4 regions of the Bacillus sp. GW823-FHT06A11 genome follow, and region 1 is predicted to be linked to each of the others. Evidence: predicted binding sites of a transcription regulator. Region 1 holds the regulator's gene; each other region holds the start of a gene.
The links. The regulator LexA, encoded in region 1, represses DNA repair genes until DNA is damaged. The targets are predictions, from matches to a motif close to CGAACATATGTTCG.

Region 2: a site for LexA is predicted at 4,094-4,107, ahead of ruvA (Holliday junction DNA helicase RuvA). Genes of this name have one in related genera too.
Region 3: a site for LexA is predicted at 3,076-3,089, ahead of AC1Q8L_RS01165 (YolD-like family protein). Genes of this name have one in related genera too.
Region 4: a site for LexA is predicted at 2,013-2,026, ahead of AC1Q8L_RS17565 (Y-family DNA polymerase). Genes of this name have one in related genera too.

The regions. Positions count from the first base shown of each region.
Region 1 covers NZ_JBXAHS010000006.1:218,051-224,295, forward strand. The annotation lists gene AC1Q8L_RS24770 (phosphate/phosphite/phosphonate ABC transporter substrate-binding protein) at 1-129, opposite strand, end outside; gene AC1Q8L_RS24775 (bifunctional metallophosphatase/5'-nucleotidase) at 314-1,897, shown strand; gene AC1Q8L_RS24780 (DUF896 domain-containing protein) at 1,938-2,177, opposite strand; gene AC1Q8L_RS24785 (YneB family resolvase-like protein) at 2,223-2,879, opposite strand; gene lexA (transcriptional repressor LexA) at 3,021-3,641, shown strand; gene AC1Q8L_RS24795 (DUF4097 family beta strand repeat-containing protein) at 3,733-4,536, opposite strand; gene AC1Q8L_RS24800 (DUF1700 domain-containing protein) at 4,537-5,079, opposite strand; gene AC1Q8L_RS24805 (PadR family transcriptional regulator) at 5,072-5,395, opposite strand; gene glnA (type I glutamate--ammonia ligase) at 6,014-6,245, opposite strand, start outside.
Region 2 covers NZ_JBXAHS010000002.1:378,139-384,383, reverse strand. The annotation lists gene tgt (tRNA guanosine(34) transglycosylase Tgt) at 1-1,117, opposite strand, end outside; gene queA (tRNA preQ1(34) S-adenosylmethionine ribosyltransferase-isomerase QueA) at 1,130-2,182, opposite strand; gene AC1Q8L_RS10450 (DUF2905 domain-containing protein) at 2,202-2,402, opposite strand; gene ruvB (Holliday junction branch migration DNA helicase RuvB) at 2,399-3,400, opposite strand; gene ruvA (Holliday junction DNA helicase RuvA) at 3,406-4,023, opposite strand; gene AC1Q8L_RS10435 (iron-hydroxamate ABC transporter substrate-binding protein) at 4,212-5,156, shown strand; gene AC1Q8L_RS10430 (BofC C-terminal domain-containing protein) at 5,168-5,698, opposite strand; gene AC1Q8L_RS10425 (hypothetical protein) at 6,129-6,245, shown strand, end outside.
Region 3 covers NZ_JBXAHS010000001.1:270,110-276,354, reverse strand. The annotation lists gene AC1Q8L_RS01190 (glycoside hydrolase family 25 protein) at 1-655, shown strand, start outside; gene AC1Q8L_RS01185 (peptidylprolyl isomerase PrsA) at 858-1,709, shown strand; gene AC1Q8L_RS01180 (hypothetical protein) at 2,030-2,248, shown strand; gene AC1Q8L_RS01175 (hypothetical protein) at 2,497-2,727, shown strand; gene AC1Q8L_RS01170 (hypothetical protein) at 2,682-2,903, shown strand; gene AC1Q8L_RS01165 (YolD-like family protein) at 3,225-3,560, shown strand; gene gerPF (spore germination protein GerPF) at 3,769-3,984, opposite strand; gene AC1Q8L_RS01155 (hypothetical protein) at 4,192-4,527, shown strand; gene AC1Q8L_RS01150 (hypothetical protein) at 4,572-4,772, shown strand; gene AC1Q8L_RS01145 (SDR family oxidoreductase) at 4,915-5,622, shown strand; gene AC1Q8L_RS01140 (DUF6944 family repetitive protein) at 5,866-6,245, shown strand, end outside.
Region 4 covers NZ_JBXAHS010000003.1:649,074-655,318, forward strand. The annotation lists gene AC1Q8L_RS17555 (zinc-dependent alcohol dehydrogenase) at 1-287, shown strand, start outside; gene AC1Q8L_RS17560 (YolD-like family protein) at 366-707, opposite strand; gene AC1Q8L_RS17565 (Y-family DNA polymerase) at 704-1,969, opposite strand; gene AC1Q8L_RS17570 (serine hydrolase domain-containing protein) at 2,729-3,886, opposite strand; gene AC1Q8L_RS17575 (erythromycin esterase family protein) at 4,390-5,721, opposite strand; gene AC1Q8L_RS17580 (bifunctional metallophosphatase/5'-nucleotidase) at 6,243-6,245, opposite strand, start outside.

The sequences.
Region 1 (6,245 bases):
GGTCTTTGGTACATAACCTTTTTTCGTATCTTCATTTTTACTTGCACTGGACTCTTTCGTCCCGCAGCCACTTAATAATCCGGCCGCTAGTACAACTGTTGTACTCATTGCAAAAACTTTTTTCAACATATTAATGCCTCCATTTTTCTTGTTATAAAATAACCTTCCGTAAACATGAAGAAATATATCACATATTTTGATACACAATTGGGTATTTACAGAATCTTTACACATTCTATACATTCACATCAAAATTCACTTCACATATTTGATATGATTAATTGGAAGATAACAATAGAAAAGGTGAGTCATATTGGAACAAAATCAAACTGTAACTTTAAACATCTTATTAACAAGCGATATACATGGCACTGTTTATCCTATTCACTACCAAGATAACTCCCCAGCAGAACTTGGTTTAGCTAAAATTTCTACTCTTATAAAAAAAGAACGTTCCCAAAATACAAACGTTCTTTTAATTGATAATGGCGACTTTATTCAAGGAACACCATTTACTTATCATTACGTTACATACGAAAAAAACAAAAAAAATCCAATGTCCTTATTAGCGAATTACTTACAATATGACGCTGCAATTATCGGCAATCATGAATTTAATTACGGGATGAATATATTAAATAATGCTGTGACTACTGCGAACTTCCCGTACCTATCAGCAAACATATTAGATAAAAACATAAACAAACCCTATTTCGGAAAACCTTATTTAATCAAACAGATTGAATCCAATATAAAAATCGCTATTTTAGGGGTAACAACACATTACATCCCAAATTGGGAACAGGCCCATCACATTAAAGATTTACTATTTGAAGATGCATTAAAGACTACAAAAAAATGGGTTTCTTATATTCGCGAACATGAGAAACCCGATTTATTAGTCGTAGCCTATCACGGTGGATTTGAAAAAGATTTACAAACCGGGGAACCTACTGACGTGTTAACAGGTGAAAACCAAGGATATGCAATGTGCCATGAAATTGAAGGCATAGATCTTTTACTAACAGGTCATCAACACCGAGAAATTTCTCACACAATGGCTAACGGTGTAACAATTTTACAGACCGGATGCAATGGACACTCAGTCGGCAAAGTAAAAGTAACATTCGAAAAAACGAAACGTAAATGGGTAAAAAAAGAGAGCTCTTCTGAATTATTATCTGTACAAGGAATTGAAGCGGACCAAGATGTACTTTCATTGGTAGCCGATTACGAAGAGAAAACACAAAAGTGGCTTGATCAACCTATTGGAATCATTCAGGGGGACATGCAAATTTCAGATGCTATGCAAACTCGTTTGCACGATCATCCTTTTATCGAATTCATAAATAAAATACAGATGGATATAGCTAAGGTATCAATTTCTTGTACAAGTTTGTTCCATAATACATCTCCAGGTTTCCCGGAACATGTAACAATCCGTGACATCGTTTCTAATTATATTTATCCAAACACATTAAAAGTAATTAGAATAACTGGAGCTGATATAAAAGCCGCTCTTGAACTCTCTGCTTCTTATTTCACATTAAAAACAGATGGATCCATCATCGTAAGTCCTACCTACATAGAACCAAAACCACAACATTATAATTATGATATGTGGGAAGGGATTTCATATGTATTAAACATTTCAAAACCAATTGGTGAAAGAGTAGAATCTTTACAGCATAACAGTGCTCCTCTTAATATGAATGAAGAATATGAAGTTGTAATGAATAATTATCGTGCAAGTGGCGGGGGAAATTTCTTTATGTTTCAAAACAAACCGGTAGTAAAAGATATACCCACAGATATGTCTGAACTTATCGCTAATTATATATTGGAACATAAAACGATAGAAGCAACCGTTAATAACAACTGGAAAGTTATTAAATAACGATTTTTACAAATAAAAAAAGATGGGCTTCGCCCATCTTTTAATTTAATTTTGCATTATCTTGCTTTTTTAAAGCTTTTAATTTCGTCGGTGTAACATCTGTACCTTCTTCGTTAACAACTTTAATTCCTTTAAGTTCGTTTAACATATTTTGACGAAATCCTTTTAAATATTGTTCACGTAGCGATTGACGCTCACGTTGCTCTTCTTCAGTTAAACCTTCAGCTTTTGCTTTTTTCGCTAAGAAGTTAATGCGTTCAACGAGTTCGTGATTAATCATCTCGAATCCCCCTTCTAATCAAAACTGATTATTATCATACAATAGTTACTCTTCTTTATCAAGCAATTGCTTCGTATACTCTACATATCTACGATGTACAGTCGCCTTTGAAACATTATGACCAAATCCACGTAATGTTGCTGCAATTTCTTCAAACGTGAGTTCACTTTTTCGCAAACGTACAATTTCCTCAATTGGCACTTCTTTTTTCTCTCTTCCTACACTTAAATGACGATTTTTTAAATTATTTTCTGGACGATAACCTTTTTCTACTGCACGTTGCATACCTCGTTTAATTTTCAAATTATGAATCTTTCTTTGATATTCTTCAACAATACCAATAATATCTAATACCATCGAATCAGAATCCGACAATTGTAATTCACCATTATGTGTATGCGTATATACTTTTATGCCTTCTTTATGTAAACAATGCATTAATGCGATCTTCGCATTTCCTCTACCAAGGCGCGTTTCATCTTGTATAAGTAACACATCAATTTGTTCGTCTCGAATTGTATCCAGCACCTCTAATATACCGTCACGTTCAATTGTATATCCACTAGCCTGCTCTTCAATCACCTTAGTAACATTCATTTGATAGCGCTCAGCTAAATGCAATAATTCATCTTTTTGACGTAATAATGATGTTTCTTGCGCTTCTTTCGTTGTACTCACACGTGCATAAATAATTGCATTCATTTTGAACCCCTCTTTCTCCCTATTATTTCCCTATAGTGTAACATAAATCCGCCATTTGTTCGAACTTATGTTTGTAGAATGTTTTTTCACATGTTATACTTATTAATAAGAAAAATGAAAGAAAACGAGGTGTTAGAAAACATGGAAAAGTTAACGAAACGCCAGCAAGACATTCTCGACTTTATTAAGCTAAAAGTACAAGAAAAAGGATATCCACCTTCCGTACGTGAAATTGGTCAAGCAGTCGGCCTCGCTTCTAGTTCTACAGTGCACGGACATTTATCACGATTAGAAGAAAAAGGATACATTCGACGCGATCCAACAAAACCACGTGCCATTGAAATTTTAGGTGAAGACCGAATGGATACGGAAACACAATCTGTTATTCAAGTTCCAATTGTCGGAAAAGTTACTGCCGGTTTACCAATTACAGCGGTTGAAAGCGTAGAGGAACATTTCCCACTTCCAGCTAGTATTGTTGCTGGAGCAGACCAAGTGTTCATGTTACGTATTTCTGGAGATAGTATGATTGAAGCTGGTATTTTCGATGGAGATTTAGTTGTTGTTCGCCAACAACAGTCTGCATATAATGGTGAAATTGTAGTCGCTTTAACAGAAGATAACGAAGCAACTGTTAAACGTTTCTATAAAGAAAAAGACCATTTCCGTCTACAACCAGAAAACTCTTCATTAGAACCTATCATTTTAAAACAAGTGTCAGTTATCGGGAAAGTAATTGGCGTATATCGTGATTTACATTAAAAATAATAAAAAGAAGATAATTACCTTATTTATATACGGTAATTATCTTCTTTTTTGTATTTTGATAGATTTCCATACATTCTATTTCTTATTAACGAGTTTCAATCGTCACATCTCCCGCAGCCGTTTTACCGCTAATCTTTTTACTACCATTGCCAATTGTTACGTTATTATTTTCTTCATTAAAAATTGTTACATCTCCGGCAGCACTTTGCCCAGTAATTACCGCATCTTGTGGTTTTTCCGATAAAGTAATATCTATGTCTCCCTCAGTTGAACTTGCTTCTAGATTATACTTGGAATCATGATCTCGAATATTTATTTCCCCACTTTTTGTTTTTGCGGTCACTTTCCCTAATACCTTCTTAAAGTTCACCTCACCAGCTTTTGTCGATCCTTCCACATTCTTAGCCGTTACTTGTTTCAACTCTACTTCTCCAGCAAGTGTTCTAACACTTACGCTATCACTTTTCACATCACTCATTTCGATTTGTCCAGCAGATGAATTTACTTTTACATCTTGATAAGCGCGTTCAGGCACAAGGAGAGTCAATTTAGACGTTTGAAACCTAAAATCATAAAAAGAAAAATCAAATGAAGCACCTTTTTCTCTTTCCCCAATAATTTTTAATGTGTCACCATCTTCTGCAATACGAATCTCTTGTTTACGTACATCTCCTGATTGCTTTACATAAAAAGAAGAATCAGGAGATTTTTGGATAACAATATCTCCGGCATCTAACTTAACTTCTATATTTTTTAATGTTTCGTTTTTAATTACATCTTCTTTATCGCCTTTTTCAGCAGTTTGTACTGCTTTTTCATATGTTTGGGAAATTCCTATTACTCCAATAATGATACAAGCGATAGCGATTAAAAATAGTTTTTTCATCATTTACTCTCCTTTTATCATTTTGAAGTTCCATATTACATATCGTACACACAATCTCTTAAACCACTTTGTACTATAAAAAGCGATAATACATAACAATAAACCTACTCCAACAAACGTTATACTAACGAAAAGATCCAACCATATAAAAGTACCCATAAATACTTTTCCAATAACGAAAAATGGTGTTACTACACTAGCAATACCACCAATCCAAAAAGAAAATATAAAAGCAACAATTGCGACTAACGGGCCTAACACAATAATAAAATTAAACAAACTAAGTCCAATCGCTGCCATAACAGCTCTTGTCACATTTGAAGTCGATGGATTTTTTTTCATTTCATCGAAGCGATACATCGCAAGTAACTCTTTTGCGATTACTTTCGGAGAACCAAGGCCCTGAATTATTTCTGATTCAGTTTTCCCCTCTTCTAGTCCAAACTGAAAGTGCTCTTCATAATCCAATAAAATATCTTGCCTCTCTTCCTCTGGTAACTTTCTAAGATAACTTGATAATTCTTTAAGAAACCCTTCTTTACTCATCCCATTCCACCCCTTCAATAATTTCTTGTACCCCTTTCGCAAAATCACGCCATTCTGTTACTAACAAATGAAATTGCGTCTCCCCTCGCTCTGTTAATTGATAATATTTACGAGGTGGCCCTTCCGTAGATTCCTTTAAATACGTTTGAAAATACCCTTCTTTCGTCAAACGACGTAATAAAGGGTATACTGATCCTTCCGATATTAAAAATTTATTAGAGATTTGCTGAACAAGTTCATAACCGTAACTATCTTTACGTTTTACAAGTGCTAATACACAAAGTTCAAGCACACCTTTTTTAAACTGAACGTTCAAGTGCCATCCTCCTTCCCTATCTTAGTACTGTTCAATACACGGTACCTGATTTATCCATAATATACCACTTAGTATTGTTTATTGCAAGGTACTAAGCTATATTTATTCCCTAAATTTAGAAAATGAACTAACGAAATTCTGAATAAGACTGTGTTATAACTGAGCATCATTACGTTAATATCATTGAGTAATAATCTGATTCACAAGCCACAAACTTATAGCCTTGCAGATGAGGACATAAAAATCATCGCTCGCGTTGTACAAGGCAGTAAAGAATTATTAAGTTTTAGCACAAGTGATTAAAAAAGATAAGATCAATTCTTTTGAAAAGATTTTCTTAGTAACATGATTCAAAATAACCAAAAACAATCCATTATCTAGTAGTTAACATATCCAATAACTTCACTAAAAAAGCCCTGATACCGTAGTATCAAGGCTTTTTCATTTCACAAATTATATAAAACTTACATTTATCTGATAATGTTTTTCTATGATATCACTACTTGTTATTAATTATTGGCTTTTATGTGGCTGTTTTTCATTTTGCAACCATATAAAATTGTAATAATAGGGAATTAAAAAACCCTTGATACGAGTTGTATCAAGGGTTCAAGCCTCTTAGTAAAGAGACATATATTGATCGCGTTCCCATTGGTGAACTTGTGTTCTAAAGATATCCCACTCAATCTCTTTCGCTTCGATGAAGTGCTCAAGTAAGTGTTCTCCTAGTGCACCGCATACTACTTCATTAGATTGTAATGTAACTAACGCTTGCGCTAATGTTGCTGGTAAGTCAACGATACCTGCTTCTTCGCGCTCTTCTTTTGTCATTACATAGATGTTACGGTCT
Region 2 (6,245 bases), on a different contig from region 1:
TATTAAAGCCATACTGTTCAAAGAACTCTTCGCGGAAATCGCCAAGACGGTCTTCACGAATAGCTTGTCTCACCTGCTCCATTAAGTTTAACAGAAAATGAAGGTTGTGATAAGACGTTAAACGAATTCCGAACGTTTCATCACATTTCATTAAGTGACGAATATACGCACGTGAGTAGTTTTTACATGTGTAGCAATCACAGTTTGGATCAAGCGGACCGAAGTCTCTTGCGAATTTCGCATTTTTTACAACGAGTCGACCTTCACTTGTCATACATGTACCATTTCGAGCGATACGAGTTGGAAGTACGCAGTCAAACATATCAATACCACGAATTGCACCATCGATTAATGAGTCAGGAGAACCTACACCCATTAAGTAACGAGGCTTATTATCTGGAAGAAGTGGTGTTGTAAACTCAAGTACACGGTTCATAATATCTTTCGGTTCACCAACAGATAAACCACCTACAGCGTAACCAGGGAAGTCCATTGAAACAAGGTCTTTCGCACTTTGACGACGAAGCTCTTCGTACTCCCCGCCCTGTACAATACCGAATAAACCTTGATCTTGCGGACGTTCATGCGCTTTTAAGCAACGTTCTGCCCAGCGGCTCGTACGCTCTACAGATTTCTTCATATATTCAAAAGTAGCCGGGAATGGCGGACACTCATCAAATGCCATCATAATATCCGAACCTAATGCATTTTGGATTTCCATCGCTTTTTCTGGTGATAAGAATAATTTATCTCCATTTAAGTGATTACGGAAGTGAACGCCTTCCTCTTCAATACGACGGAAGTCACTTAAACTGAATACTTGGAAACCACCAGAGTCTGTTAAGATTGCACGATCCCAGTTCATAAATTTATGCAAGCCGCCTGCTTCACGAATAATTTCATGACCTGGACGTAGCCATAAATGATACGTATTACTTAAAATAATGCCAGAATCCATTGCTTTTAATTCTTCCGGTGACATTGTCTTAACTGTCGCAAGTGTACCAACTGGCATAAATGTTGGTGTATCAAATGAACCGTGCGGTGTATACACACGACCTAAACGGGCACCCGTTTGTTTACATGTCTTAATAAATTCATAACGAATTGCTGTCATAACTTACTCCTTTTATTTGTTTCTCATTTTAGCGTGAGATGCAACGAACATTGCATCACCGAAGCTAAAGAAACGATATTTTTCTTTTACTGCTTCATTATAAGCATGAAGTACATTATCTCTATTTGCAAATGCACTTACAAGCATGATTAATGTTGATTTCGGCAAGTGGAAGTTTGTAATTAAACCATCAATTGCTTTAAATTCATATCCCGGATACATGAAAATATCTGTCCATCCAGAAGCGGCGCAAAGCTTACCGTCATGATCTGTTGCAATTGTTTCTAACGTACGAGTTGATGTCGTACCTACAGTAATAATACGTCCACCATTCTCTTTCACACGATTTAATAATGCCGCTGTCTCTTCAGACATATGGTAATATTCTGCGTGCATATGGTGTTCTTCAATCGTGTCTGCAGAAACTGGTCTAAATGTTCCAAGCCCTACGTGAAGTGTAATGAATGCCAACTGAACGCCTTTTTGCTTTAACTTCTCAAGTAACTCTTCTGTAAAGTGAAGTCCCGCAGTCGGCGCTGCTGCTGAACCGATTTCTTTCGCATATACTGTTTGATAGCGATCGCGATCTTCTAGCGTCTCTTTAATATATGGAGGAAGTGGCATTTCCCCAAGTTCATCTAAAATTTCATAGAAGATGCCGTCATATGAAAATTCAAGCTGACGTCCACCTTGATCTGCAGTTCCTGTGCAAGTTGCTTTTAATTTCCCTTCGCCAAAAGAGATAACAGTTCCTTCTTTTACACGTTTCGCTGGCTTTACAAGCGTTTCCCACTTATCGCCTTCTTCTTGTTTTAAAAGAAGTACTTCAATGTGCGCGCCTGTATCTTCTTTCACACCGTGCAAACGAGCAGGCATAACTTTCGTTTCATTTAAAACTAAGCAATCCCCCTCATGTAAGTAAGAAAGAATGTCCGTAAAATGTTTATGTTCAATATCACCTGTTTCACGGTCTAACACCATTAATCTTGATGTTTCACGATCTTCTAACGGGACTTGTGCAATAAGTTCTTCTGGTAAATGAAAATCAAACAGATTTATATCCATAGCTATATCCACCTATTTCTTATTTAAATCGATTTATTATATACATAATAAAAGATAGTACAATACTTAACACAATACATGTAATGATAGGAAAATAAAAGGTAACGTTTCCTTTTTTCACAAAAATATCGCCTGGAAGCCTGCCAATGAACTTCCAAGCTAATCCAACAACGATGAGTAAGATTCCCGCTGTAATAAGCATTTTGGGCATCTCCATCATACTTTTGGCATCTCCATTCCGAAATGTTCATACGCAAGCGGCGTTACAATTCGGCCCCTTGGCGTTCGTTGTAAAAAGCCAATTTGTAATAAATACGGCTCATACACATCTTCAATCGTATGAGATTCTTCTCCAATTGTTGCTGAAACCGTTTCTAATCCAACTGGACCACCACGGAATTTCTCAATAATACCAAGCAGTAATTTATGATCAATATGATCTAGACCTAATTTATCTACTTGCAGTAGCTCTAATGCCATTTGCGTAATTTCCATCGTAACCGTTCCGTTACCACGAACTTGCGCGAAATCACGTACACGTCTTAAAAGACGATTCGCAATACGAGGTGTACCACGAGCACGTCTTGCAATTTCTAATGCAGCTAACGAATCGATTTCAACTTCAAACACTTCTGCTGTACGTTCAACAATCGCAGAAAGCTGATCTACTGTGTAGTACTCTAACCTTGAAAGTACACCGAAGCGGTCACGAAGCGGTGCCGATAATGCTCCGGCGCGTGTCGTTGCTCCAACTAATGTAAATGGCGGTAAATCTAGGCGTACAGAACGTGCTGAAGGCCCTTTTCCAATTACGATATCAAGGCAAAAGTCTTCCATCGCAGGATACAATACTTCTTCAATTGATCTATGCAAACGATGAATTTCATCAATAAATAATACATCCCCTGGCTGAAGCGCTGTTAATACAGCAGCTAAATCTCCTGGTCTTTCAATCGCGGGACCTGAAGTTGTTCTAACATTAACGCCCATTTCATTTGCAATAATATTCGCAAGCGTCGTTTTACCAAGACCTGGCGGTCCATATAAAAGCACGTGATCTAACGTTTCTTCACGCATTTTCGCTGCTTCAATAAATACTTCTAAATTATGTTTCGCTTTATCTTGGCCAATATACTGACGGAGCGTCTGTGGCCGTAATGAATATTCTAAATCCGCATCTTCATATGCAGATTCCCCTGAAAGGAGACGTTCGTCCATTATACTCACCTCTTACCATTTAGTAAAAGACTAAGTGCCTTTTTAATATACTGATCCGTCGTTAATGATTCTTTTAATAACTCTGGTACAACGCGAGAAACTTCGCGTTCTGCGTATCCAAGTGCGCGCAGAGCTTCCAGTGCCTCATCAAGCTCAGCTGATGAACCTTTCTTCTCATCAAAACGTTCTGTGTCTGAGAATAAATCCACAAATGCATCTGGTACGACATCTGCTAGTTTTCCTTTTAAATCTAAAATCATTTGGCGTGCTGTTTTCTTTCCGACGCCTGGGAATTTCACTAAAAACTTCTCATCTTCATGCTCAATCGCTTGAACGACCTGTCCTGTTTGACCAGAAGCTAAAATTGCAAGAGCGCCTTTTGGCCCAATGCCAGACACGCCTAACAACTTTGTAAATAATAAACGCTCTTCACGTGTTTTAAACCCGTAAAGTGCCATAATATCTTCTCTCACATAATGATATGTATAGACACGGATTTCTTGCTTACTTCTTTGAAATACATACGGATTCGGTGTGAAAATTTGATAACCAATTCCATTATGGTCAATTACGACATATTCCGGCCCTACATACTCCACGTAACCTGTAACATATTCAAACAAAATACGATCTCTCCCTCTTAAATCATGTATTCCATTTTAACATATTTAATGATAGAAAAGCGAGACTGCCCCAACAAATGTTCTCCACTTGAAACTTCTGTTATTTTCCATTGACAGAAAGGTTAAAGCACCTTAATATACAGAGGTCGATAATGATTATCAATACTAATTAAAGGGGTTACATCAGGATGAAACGTAAGCTATTTATTTTATTTACTATTATGCTTGTTGTTCTTTCTATCGTTGGCTGTTCTTCTCAAAAAGAAGAATCAAAAGCAAAAGAACAACCGAAAACAAAAGTTGTAAAACATGCTAAAGGTGAAGCTACAATTCCAGTAAATCCAAAGAGAATTGTTGACTTATCTGGATCAACAGAAGAACTATTACTTCTTGGACACAAACCTGTTGGTACAGCAAATACATATAAAGATAAAATCCAAAATCACTTAACAGACAAATTAGATGGAGTAAAAGCAGTTGGTTGGTACTGGGCACCTAAAGTTGATTTAGAAGCTGTTACTGCTTTAAAACCAGACTTAATAATTTTAAACAACCGTCAATTAAAAATTTATGATCAACTAGAAAAGGTTGCACCTACAGTTGTTCTAGAAACAAACTTAGAAGACTGGCGTGGTAAGTTTAAAGAAGTAGGTAAGCTATTTGACGAAGAGAAGAAAGCAGACAAATGGATTGCAGACTACGATAAGAAAGCAGACTCTTTATCTAAAAAAATTAAAGAGAAAACAAAAGATGAGAACTTTATGTTCGTTGCAGTTACACCTCAAAACTTCCGTGTATACGGCAGCTTCGGATACGGTGACATCATCTTTAACGACTTAAAACTTCCTGCAACAAAAGGTACAGATTTAAAACAAACGATGGCGCAAGTATCACTAGAAGGTCTAGTTGCATTCCAGCCTGATCAAATGTTTATTGTAAACTTCGGCGGCGAAGCTGATAAAGTGTACGAAGACTACAAAAACAGTGCTGTTTGGAAAGACAATAAAGCAGTTAAAAATAATCACGTATATGAAGTATCAAATGAAGTCTTCAATACGAAAGCATTCAATCCAATTGGAAAAAATATGCTAATTGATGAAATCGCAAAAGAAATTTTAGCTAAAAATAAGTAAGAAAAAGCAGCTCACCATGAGCTGCTTTTTTTCTTATTTTGCACTGCGTATTGTTTCATTTTTTCAATCGTCTTTACAAAACCTTCTTTTGATTTAATCCGAATACCACGCTTCAATTTCGCACGCTCATAACTCTCAAGCTTTTTCATATCAATTTGAAAGAAAGAATGGATCGCATTATCACTTTTTGGCACACCTTTGAAAATTTGTAATATCCCTTCCTCTGAAACACCAAAATATCCGCTCGTTTTCAATAACGGAGAAATATCATCAACTTTCTTTTGTAATACGATTTGTACATCATCACGATCAACAAGTTGCCATTCTTTATATTGCTGTAAAAACTTTTCTAAATCCGCTACTTTTTCTGTAAGTATTTCCTCACTTACTTCTCCATCAACATACATACGCTCTAATAAAATTGTAACCTCAGGTTCTTTTTCCGTTACTTCTGGTACTGGCCCTTCCGCCTTCACATTCGTTTCATAAACGAAACAAAACATCATAACGAAAGCTTGCATCGCAATCAGTATCCATTTCATTTCCGTTCACCTCTTTTAGGCAAGATCATACTTTCATTAGTAGTTTTTCCGGAAATGGGGGTTTTATCCATATTACATTTCTTTCGAAAAATAAAAAATGCAGATAAGGGTTTACCTCATCTGCATGTATCATTTACTTTTATATAAAATGAAAGACGCCTGCAAAGCAGGCGTCTTGATGCGTTTACGGCGAGAGACCAGGCGACCACATTCGCGTGTTTAGCACTTAAGCATATCTCTCGTCTTACGTAAATTAGCTCATCGCTTTGTTAATATAACATTAATAAATTATAAGTGCAACATGTTTATAAAAATATTTTATTCCCTCTTTTATCCAACTGAATAATATGTAAATTATAAATTGATAAAAGTAATATATATATTACAATTAATATAACAGCGAAATCATAATAAACAGGAGATGGATATTGTGAAAAAAATAAAGGATGAACGTCTCATTCTGAAAACATTAAAAAACATACGTATTGCCTTTCTTTTTCAATCGCTTGGTATAATTGGCATTTTAGGCTATATCGGATTCACTGAA
Region 3 (6,245 bases), on a different contig from region 1:
GGAAAAAGTAGGGTTATATGTAGGGCATCACATGTATTTATCATTTGGAGCACGTAATATTGAAGCTGATTTCGTATGGATCCCTCGTTATGGAGGGAATAAGCCAGCATATCCATGTGATATTTGGCAATATACGGATTCAGGGAATGTTCCTGGGATTGGGAAATGTGATCTGAATCGATTAGTAGGAAATAAGTCACTTTCTTGGTTTATAGATTCGAACAAAGCAAATCAATCTAACATAGTGTATAAACAGCAACCGAATGGCATTGGTATTGCAGTTTCGAAATATCCTGATGGATACGGAATAAATTTATATGAGAACCCCATGAATCCTCAATTTACAGGTGCACTCACTCAGAAAATTCCATATTTAATCTTAACAGGTTATTGGGGAGGCGGTGAGCAAGATATGATTTGTTTAGGGAACGATAAGCAGTGGGCATATTTAAAACATTTTAAGGTGAAATGGTTTTATGCAACTTCGAAATATCCTGTCGGCTACAGAGTAAATTATTATGAAGAGCCTGAATGTATGAATTATAAAGGAAATATAGATGGATCGACATCTTTTCGAGTGTGGGGTAGAGTGGGAAATGCGGTAGATATCGGGCAGAATAGTTGGATACCTGAAGAACATGTAAGTATTAAGTAACTATAGCAGCCGTATTGTTTTTGAGGTGTATGTAAAGAGTCTTCTTACTATACATAATAGTAAGAAGACTCTTTATGTTTAAAAATGGAAATGCATGATACATAGTCAACTCATATGAAATGAATTACATGCAGAAAACACACTGTTTTCACAATGCCTGTGTATAGTTAATTTGCATAATGATAAAAGTGAGGTATTTGAATTGAAAAAGAAAAAAATATTTATTGGAACAATTATTTCATGCGTGATGCTAGCATTATCTGCATGTGGTTCTTCAGACAACGTAGTAACATCAAAAGTAGGAAATGTTACAGAGAAAGAATTAAGTAAAGAATTAAGACAACAATATGGAGAAAGTACTTTATATCAAATGATGTTAAGTAAGGCATTGTTAGATAAATATAAAGTTTCGGATGAGGAAGCAAAAAAGAAAGTAGAAGAAGCAAAAGATAAAATGGGTGAGAACTTTAAATCAACTTTAGAACAACTTGGATTGAAAAATGAAGATGAATTAAAAGAAAAAATGAAGCCAGAAATTGCATTTGAGAAAGCGATTAAAGCAACAGTCACAGAAAAAGATGTGAAAAATAACTATAAACCAGAAATGAAAGTAAGTCACATTTTAGTGAAAGATGAAAAGACAGCTAAAGAAGTAAAGGAGAAAGTAAATAATGGTGAAGATTTTGCTGCCTTAGCAAAACAGTATTCAGAAGATACTGGTTCAAAGGAACAGGGCGGGGAAATATCTGGTTTTGCTCCTGGACAAACTGTGAAAGAATTTGAGGAAGCTGCGTATAAATTAGATGCAGGCCAAGTAAGTGATCCAGTTAAAACAACTTACGGTTACCATATTATTAAAGTGACGGATAAAAAAGAATTGAAGCCATTTGATGAAGTAAAGGAAAAAATTCGTAAAGATTTAGAACAACAAAGACTACAAGATACGACAGGTAAATGGAAACAACAAGTAGTCAATGATTTATTGAAAGATGCTGATATTAAAGTGAATAATAAAGAATTTAAAGATACATTTAAATTTCTAGAAAAGAAATAATGATTGTAATCATAATTAGAAAAGGGAACTCATATAGAGTTCCCTTTTCTAATTAGTGTGTGAGTTATAAATAGATAGTAAGACAATACAATATTACATTTAAATATTAAGAATTACAATGGGAAATAATGGATATCGAACATGGTTTAAAAAATAATACATATAATGTTTTTGAATAAATATTTAATATGGATAATTAGTAAAAAGCTGAGCATTCGAATGGAAAGGATGTTCTTTTTGGTGTGAAAATTTTAGGATAAATAATGAATCGTATTAAACGCGTCATTTACCACATCAATAAATTAAGGTGGGGAGAATATATGAAAGTAATCTTTCAAGGAGAGGGCGGCGCGAAAATTTTTGAGTCATATGATGAAAATGTAAGTGATTTATTAGCTATATTAAAAGAAACGAAAGGGATTAAAATCGGGATTGTTGAGTATAAAGTGTTAAAGTACGAACTTAATTATTTTCGTCATCCGAAAAAAGCGGATACAGAGAGAGAGTTACATATAATAGTACAACCTAAGTATATGTAATGAAATATAATAATAAAAATCACTGATTCAGTTTTGTAAAGTTTCATAGAGTATGTAAGAAAAGAGAGTGTTGTAAATGCTCTCTTTTCTTATGCTTTGTGAGTTCGTTCATCATAGTATATGTGTTCAGTTATAGATGGTTAATAAACGAAAAAATTTAAAACTTTTTTGTTTAGGCAGGGATTTTATATTTAAGTAAATAAATATACTATGAAGTATTTTTTATACGAATATTGGAGGAGTATAAAATGAGTTTAGCAAGTTACATAGGCTGTAATGTAGAAATTCCGTTAACGGAGCCCGATTCTAATGATGTAATTGTTTTTGGATCATGTTTTGCAGAGGAAAGTATGCTTGAAATGGTACAAGAGTATCAATTCCAAAAAAATTACATATATGAGGTTTCAACTAGTTGGGGAATTGAACTTGTCGAGTGGCAAAACGTAAAGGAAAAAAAGAAGCGAAAGAAAAACTTTTAACTTTATGCAAGATTATGGAAGGTTATTTGGAAGATGGAGACTATTTCGAATTATTCAGTTGTTGGGTTGGTGATGAAGATAAGGAACGAGTAGGGGAATTGAAATTAAAAATAAATCATTTTAATATAGATGAATTATGTATTCCAGAAAGAACATTAGTTAGGATAGAAAAATAAACATTGAAATATTTTTTAAGAAAAGGCGATTTCACTTTGTGTGAAGTCGCCTTTTAGTTGTTATATGCATTTTACATAAGAAATGAGAAGTTTATTTGATAAAGGAAAAAAGTATGGAGATAAATAAAATTATGTTTTTTGTTAAAAAATAATAAGTATGGCTCTTCTCAAAAGAACGTAAGTTCGTTTATAATAAGAACGAATGTTCTTTTGAGAGGTAACCTAATTATAGTTTAGAAGTAAATCCGAGTTTAGTGCGTATTAAAAATAACTAAGGGATAGTATGGCTAAATAAATGTATAAATGATCAAGGAGATAAAAATGAACGATGTAAAGATACAAAAGGAAGAAAGAGAGTGGGTTCCGTTTACAGTAATATCCGAACAACTTTTAAATATGAGAAAGATTATTGGAGAGAAATTAAAAGTACAAAAACCGCTTTTAACAAACGAAGCAAAAGAGAGAATTTCTGATAAATTATTAACGTCATTACTGTCTGAGAAAGAAATATTGGTAACATATTTTGAAGATGGTTACATACTAACAAACTACATGACTGTTGTACATATCAATCCGGTAAAACAAATTGTAATTTGTACAGACGCCTTTTATAAAACTTACGTATTTAACGCTATGGATATTATTGAAATAACGTAAAAGAAGCTGAATATTAAATGGCAGCTTCTTTTATTTCTGATTTATGAGACAAATAATACAAGAAAAAGCAGCTAGCTTCGTGCTAGCTGCTGAGCCCCAGGGAAAGGGAGAAAAAGATAGGGTACTCCAAAATCAACAAGAGCTGTCAAACAGCCTGATTATAGTATAGACAAATTAAGATTTTCTATACTAAAAGTTGAACATAAGATTAGGCTGTACCCACTTGGTTTTGATCTGCAAGGTCAGAATCAAATGTATTGGTCGCGCTAACACCGCTAAAAGTATTAACAACAAAACCAACGTTTGATGCGCCAGAGCCATTATAAGCTTTCGTATTTTCTTTTGGAGAAACGTTGTAGAAATCACCTAAGTTAAATGAACCATTACTATTTTGTACAACTAAATTCCCTACAACTGATGGCATAATTTTCACCTGCTTTATAATAAGTTGTTAACATTACTATATGGAGTTATAGTCCAGATGGTTCATATAATAAAAATTGTGGAATAGTAAAACGTTTGGAGCATGGATTTCAATAAAAGTGTGTTAAAATTAATATAATAAAGTTGAGTAATTTTTTAAAAAAATTTGTATAATTGATATATACGAAAATAAAGGAGGCAAAATGTAATGAAAGATATTATGAAAAAAGTTGATTTAACAGATGCCAAATCAAGTAATCTTGTTGCACTAATTTATAGTAATGAAGTTATATTAGTTGAAGACGCATTTTGTCCAAATGAAATAAAATTAAAGTTTAATGAAATTGCAATTTTATCTGCAATTAAAACAGCTCATATTGCGAAAGTGTCTATTAGGAAAGAACTTGAAGCGCTTTTTCATGATACGGGTGTTATATTAGTGAAACAAAATGTTGATTATGGTAGTAGCCAATCTATTACCATGCATTTTGAGCAATTTAAAAAATTGCAATATGAGATTGAATATTTAAATAAAAGTATGTAATAAGGCAGCTAAATAAAGGTTCTATCATAAAGGTGGAATGTGTTGTGTTGAAAAAGTGGTTTGAAAATTATTTGGGTGAATCGCATTGTAAACATAAATATATTTTTATTAAGATGCAGGATAATGAGGATTTTAAAAAAGATACATTAGGTGTAGTTTATATTTACCAGTGTGAAAAATGTGGAAAAGAGAAGTTGAAATGTAAAAACGATAATGAAATAAACAATGAATTTTTAGATATATAGCAAAAAGTAACCATGATGGTTACTTTTTTTATTTATGTATGCAATATCAAAACCATTACTAAAGTATGAGTTGAGTTGATACTATAGTAAATGGCTGAATAAAAATGAAGAGAGTAAGATATAGGGAAGGAGGATGAGAGAAATGCAGAGAAAAGAAATTGGTAAATCTGTAATTATTACAGGTGTGACACAAGGGTTAGGACGTGCGATGGTTGACCGATTTGATGAATTAGGGTGGAACATATATGGTTGTGGACGTTCAAAAGATAAAATTGAAGAACTAAAAAAACAGTACAGTAAAATACATGATTTTCAAGTAATTGATGTTTCAGATTCTCAGCAAGTTAACAACTGGGCAAATTATATACTTAATAGACATACGGCTCCCGATATGATAATAAATAATGCATCGATTGTAAATCAAAATGCACAACTTTGGAAAATTACGGCTCAAGAATTCGAAAATGTAATGAATGTAAACGTGAATGGTGTAGTAAATGTAATAAGAGCGTTTGTTCCCGCAATGGTAGCTAGGAAAGAAGGAATTATCATTAATATGAGTTCTAGTTGGGGGAGAGAAGGTGAAGCTGAGCTTGCGCCATATTGTGCCTCAAAATTTGCAATTGAAGGTATCACTAAATCTATGGCACTGGAATTACCTCATGGCATGGCTGTAGTTGCTTTAGATCCTGGAGGGAGTATTAGTACTCCAATGCTGAAGTCATGTGCGCCACAATATATAAATGAATCACCTACACCTGAAACTTGGTCACATAAAGCAACTCAATATATATTGAATATAACAATAGATAAAAATGGAGATTCACTGACATGCCCAGCATGCATATAAAAAGCACCTTTAAGGTGCTTTTTATATTAGTAGCACATTATATCATTCACAAAATTACATTTAAAAAATAAAATAAAAGATTAAGGGTGGAATTTATTTATTCCGCTATTTGCCGATTAGTAAGACCCCTACCTCAAAATTCAGCGAAAGCAAAGAATTTAGGAGGGGGATGAAGAAAACCCCACTGATTAAAGTTTCACTTTATTTTGAAAGGTTTAGAAAATATTTAAATAGGTGATAAAAATGAATCCAAGCGGTTTAAAAGTTACAGGGGCATGGTTTCAAGTAGGTGGGAACCTTACAGCTGCAATTGGAACGACAAGAGGATTTATTGGAGAAGAGAAAGTTGAATCGGATCTCGTTATTGTAGGAAGCTCATTACAAGCCCTCGGGTATATATTACAAATCATTGCGAGCAATTATGATGATGGGGAAGAAAAAAGAGAAAATCAAAATATAGGCTTAGAGAATCAAAGTAAATTACTTGATCAAATAGGAATTGAGCTATTAGCATTAGGGAATATATCAAATGTAATAGGAACATATTTTAATATAAATGAACAATCGAAAGAAAATGATTATCTTATTATTACAGGGAACAGTTTACAATCGATCGGTGCTTT
Region 4 (6,245 bases), on a different contig from region 1:
CTACGAAAGCCGTAAGAAAATATGGAACGGTTCAAATGACTGGCGTTTATGGTGGCAATTATAATGCATTTCCACTCGGAGCATTTTGGGTTAGAAATATTAATCTTAAAATGGGACAAGCACCTGTTATTCATTTTATGCCGGAACTATTTGAAAAAATAACAAATAAAGAATTTGATCCAAAAGAGATTATTACACACAAAATCCCCCTTGAAGAAGCAAGCTACGGTTATCAAATTTTTAATAATCGTGAAGATGATTGTATTAAAGTTATTTTAAAACCTTGAAAATTGTTATGTGACTGAACCTTTTATTTTTCTATGCAGTAGACTGCTAAAAATAAACCTACTGCATAGAAAATTATTCTAATCAATCTCAATTACATCAAAAAACTTAAAAGTACGCTTATTACAAAAAGCATCCGTACAAGTAATCGTCTCTATTAATGGATTAATCTCCACTACTGTTATGTAATTTTTATATAAATAACCATCTTTATAATATGTAAGTAAAACCTCTTCCTCACCTAAAAATGAAGTTAATAGCTTATTTTCAATCATTTCTTTTTCATCTTGCGTTACAATTGGACGCGAGGCTTTCGTTTGCTCCTTTATCATTTCTTTAATAACTACGAACTGCTCCGGCATACTGGCAAACGGTTGCCACTTTACCATACCTCTTCCTTTTGGCATATTAGCATTCTTCACGATTTGTGCCCTCCTAATAATGTGTTTCTATATCTTGCTGTTGCGACGCTTGTGTAGGAAATACCTCGTAAAATACTGTTCTTACCAAATCGTGTTCGAATTTCGTCCATAACTTTCGTTAATCTCATTTCTTTTTCTCTTTGTACAATGTTATCGAAAAGCGAAATTTGCTCTTCCCCTTCATTAATAAGGTTTGTTAATGAAACACTTACTGATCGAATCGGCTCTCCTGTATGGCGCTCATATAAAAAATATGTACAAACATTATAAATATCCATCGTTAAATTTGTTGCTCTATTTAACGTATGTGCCTTTTTTATTCCCCCACCGTATTCCCTGCTATATCCAACTGAAAAATGAATTGTTTGCGCGCATTTCTTTTCTCGTCTCAATCTATAACAAACCTCTTCTATATGCTCTAATAAAATAACTATGAACTCTTCTACCGAATAATCACGCAATAATATTTGGCTTTTCGCTATAGATGTTGTCACTGGAACGTATTTTTCTGCTATTCTACTAAAATCAATTCCGTTACTATGTAGATGTAATTCTTCTCCTATTACACCAAATGATTGCTTTAAATATTTCAAAGGATACTGAGCTAACTCTCCAATGGTATGTATACCTTTTCGATTCAATTTCATTTCTGTTTTATACGATATACCCCAAAATTTACTGAGTGGTCTAATACTCCATAACTTCTCGGGTATATCGTCATACGTCCACTGCGCTATTCCATCCCTATTCTTTTTCGCTTCCACATCCATCGCTACTTTACTTAATAATAAATTAGGCCCAATACCAATCGTACTTTCAATCCTTGTACGTTCATATATTTCTCGCTTGAACTTTAATGCAAAATCGCGCGGATTACTGGCAAACAAATGAATACTTGCGGTCATATCCATAAAAAATTCATCGATACTATATTGATGAAAATCTTCCGGTGCGACATACTGCAAAGCCAAACCCGTTATGAAAGTTGAACACTTCATATACGTATGCATAATTGGATTCACAATAATAATATCTGGTCGCTTCGGTATTTCGTACAAACGAGCCATCTTCTTTATTCCTAACGCTTTTAATGGCGGTGTTGCTGCTAATACAATTGATCCGCTCTGATTCACATCCCCTACGACAGCCAATTTTGTATATCTTGGATCAAGTCCTTTTTTAATACATGATACGCTTGCATAAAAGCTACGAAGGTCTACACAAAGAATAATACGATTCGGTAAAAGAGAATAATCATACAAGGTTATCACTCCTAACAAAAAGAACATTCGTTCTTATTATATACGAACTCATGTTCTTTTTAAAGGTGTTTCTATGAAAATTTTGGTTAAAATGACCGGGCTTTAAAAATCTAAAAACACTTAAGAGCCCTACAATATTCAAATACTGTTTTCACCATTAGGAGATGACACTGTATTTAGTTCTAAAAAATCTCACTCAATGCATACTACATATAATTAAGAATGATATTTACGCGCTATCAATCACGGTGGGAAAAACTCTGTATACAAAACAGCTAGAATTTCAAGTAACTGATGAACATAAAAACTACTAAAATTCATTTCAGCTTTCATGTCTCTAATTCATATATTCTTCTAAATTTATTTTCAGCAAAATCTCCTACATAGCACCTGTGCCAAGATTCATCTGCATAACTAGTTACATTCTCCTTTTTGCTATTATTAATAGCTTAGTAATAAAAGCTGTTAAACAGCAAAGGTGCGAAGTCCTAAATTAGACTTCGCACCTTATACAAATTTATAATCAGTGACGATACAAACACAACTACAATAATATATACATAATAATCACTCATTATATCTGTTACTTCTTTAATCGGCTGGAGAGAATACAATATATAAACCAATCCTTTTACTTAGCCACCTCTCATTATCGGATTGATTGTTTCTAGATACTTAATTCCCTCTATACTAATTTTAATCGGTAATCTATTCCGATTAAAATTACAAATGATAAATGTATCCAGTTTTCCTTTTTGCCTACTTGCTAAATTCAGCAATTAAAACGTTTTTAAAAGACTCTGGATTATTAATCTTAAAACTGTTCGAATTGACGGCCAATGTATGTTTGCCTCCAAGTGTTCCACCAGCAAAAGTGGAAAACCCTAGAACGCCACCTCTGTGTCCCCATACCGAGACACCATTCGGAAGCTTAATTTCAAGGATTCCAAGACCATATCCGGTTCCCTCCCTATTTGTAGGAACTGTAGTAAGCATTTGTTTTAACTGCTGTTCCTTCAGTAATTTACCACCTAGTAAGTAAGAGAAGAATTTGTTTAAATCGTCAGCAGTAGAAATCATATCTCCATCCGAGCTACCTGGGTTAATATAAGTAACGTCTTTTAGCTCACTCGCTCCGTCTAGTTGCAAATAGCCACGGGCATGCTTGGTGCCTGGAATCACGCTTGAATTACCAGGTAGAAATGTATTTGACAAATCAAGCGGTTCAATAATTCGGTTTTCAACCTCTTCCGCATAACTGTTGCCAGTTACTTTTTCAATAAGAATCCCCAGTAATACGTAACCTGTGTTTGAATAAGACCAACCCTTTCCTGGTGCAAAATCTGGGGAAAGAGAAATCCCCATTTTGACGAATTCTTCAGCCGTATACGATTTTTTTGTATCCATAATATCGAAGTCTTTTGAATTTATATAATCAGCAATACCACTTGTATGATTCAATATTTGACGGATAGTAATCTGGTTACCATCATATCCGTTTCCTTGAATAACGCCAGGTAACCATTTTTCAATGGAGTCGTCTAGATTCAAACGGTTCTCTCCAGATAATTGAAGTAGAACTGTTGCAATGAACGTTTTCGTCACACTACCAATGCGAAAGCGAAAATCTGCTTTCATTGGTTTCTTAGTTCTCAGATCCGCTATCCCAGCGGTATAACTCCAAGTTTTACCACCCTTAGAAATTTGAGCGAGTATTCCCGGGTATCCAAGTTGCAGTTCATCTCGTATTGCTTTCTTAACGGAATTACGATCGCTTTGCGTACTTGTTTGTAACGAACTAGATACATTTTGCGTAGGTTCTGCTTTTACAACTGATGTTGTTGTTATGTATAACAGGGAACTTCCACCTATTAAAAGTGCTAGACTTGCACATGTAATTTTACTGCGTGTTTTCATAAAAAATTCCTCTCTTCTATTAAAATTGTATAGATAGTTGATAGAAGTGTCATATACGAACCACACAGCTATCCATTCTCCAAATGATGAAAAGGCAACAATGCATTTGCAATCATTGTACTCATTATTTTCACAAAACACTCTTGTTACTGATTGTTTGTTTTATATGTAGGCCGTAATTGTTCCCCCCTTCACGCCTCCTTATATTTTTATCCTACACAATGAAAATCTCTTTTTTCTTACCTATTCCTTACAAATTCATTACATACAAAATCACTTGTACAATAGGGTTGAAGTAGCATCTGTGCCCGAAAGCGCAAAAAACACCGATGCTTTTCGCTTCAGTGTTTTTTGCGCTTTACATATTGAAGATTCGTTTTACTCTTAACAGCTTAAATTGCTGATTTTTTCTAATGCGATTATTCTTCTTGCTATATAAAACAAATTTCATAGTGTTATATGAAACACTATGAAATTTGTCATTAAGGCACATTATTCTAAATTTATTGATGTAGTTGAGATGGACTCACTTTTTGAATTTGAACAAGTATATCAAACGCTTTACCTAATGATATATCAACAGTTTTTGGTATATCAGGCCCTTCGGTGGTTATTCCAGCGAAAATTGGATGTTGTTCGTTTAACCAAGTTTTTGTCACGCCGTTCGCCTTACGTAAATCAATAAAAAATTGATCTTTTTTCACCTGTCCAAAAATGTAGTTATAACTGTTTAGATCATCTAATTTTAATGTTCCATATGGGCCGAATTCACCATTGCTATTCTTGACATTGTATTGTCCTTCATAAACTGACGTTCCAATAGATACGTACCGTTTTCCGTAATATTCTGCTAAATGCTGCCCAGCTACTTTAGGATATATAAAAGGAAGCATATTTGTTTTCGAAATGTGTCCATTATGTCCCCATACAATGGTTTTTCCTAAATGTTCTTCAGTCCACTTCGCATTTTCATACATTGCAATATCATGTTTCAAATAAAAATCCGCTGGTTTATCAGGAGGTGTCGCTAACATTGTAGTAAACTGTTCAATAATACGAGCATTTTGCTTTATCCATGCAAACTCTTTAGATTTTCCATTTAAATAGCTTTTATTTTCCTCTAATAAAGCACTAATTTGTTTAGCATCTAAAACATACTTTTCTTTTTCTTCTTTCGTAAGACTTTCAAAAGTATTCATATCCTTTGTTACAGGAATAAGACCTTTTATCTGCTCTTCTACTCTAGGCAATAGTTTTGAATTGTTCGCTTTAATATATTCTGTTATATTATTATAAACATTCTCGTTTACTGATTGAATGTCCATCCCGATGATACGTACTTTAGATTTATGTTTTGGATTAGCATTATATTGCCGAATCCAATCAAGTAAATCTAGCATTTCTTTCGTCTTAAATACAGGTGTTAGATGTTGGCTTGGGTTTCCCTTACCAGTAAGAACATATCGATCAAGTTCCAAGGCCCTGTCCCATCCCTCTTCTAAAACTAGATTGGTAAAGCCCTTTTCAGATACTAAATACTTAACAATGCGGTGTTTCATCGTAAAAACTTCATGAGCCCCATGCGTAGCTTCACCTAAACCTACAATTGAAGCTGAACCTACCATATCCTTAAGTGGTTTCAAATCATTAAGAGATGCAGTTGGATTAGTTGTTTTTAAAGGCTTTGCATGTGCTTCTAACCATTTCGCTATTTGATTTGTATTATAGGGAGCTGTAACAGAAACCTCTGTTTTCGAATCTGCATAAGTATTTCCTACAAAATGAGTCATTGTTATAGCAGAAGCAACAATTGCAATAATTATTTTCTTTTTCATAAAAAACCTCCTGAAATATTTACTTATAGCTTTTTGACATACTCTGCCAACTTCCGTTTAAAACATTCATTTTCTTATTACTGTTAAGATACATTTATTCTAGTTCCTAAAACTCACTTATTTCTTAATAGGTTCTTAAGAAATTCTTAATTCACTTATACGAATATAAAACTAAATAAGCTTCAATTCATTGTATTGTAAATTCCTCATTGCATAACATTATAATGTACAGATATTTGTTATAAATGATGTTATCTAAAGTATTCAATTTCAGTATGTATTATTAACGTAGTTAATATATGGTTAATATGAAGTTCCAAATTTTGATTGTTTGTAGTCTCTTTATCATAGAGTTAATTTAGGGGTTATTTTTTGTTCACTTCATTTTTTTCGGCACTCTGCATCTAGACAGTATACCCATTGGCCACAGTTAGACTATTTCAAATCAAAAAAATAGATTACCTGCACACTAAAAAGTATAGTGCACAGGTAATCTAGTTGTTTTTGAGATTAATAAAAAACTA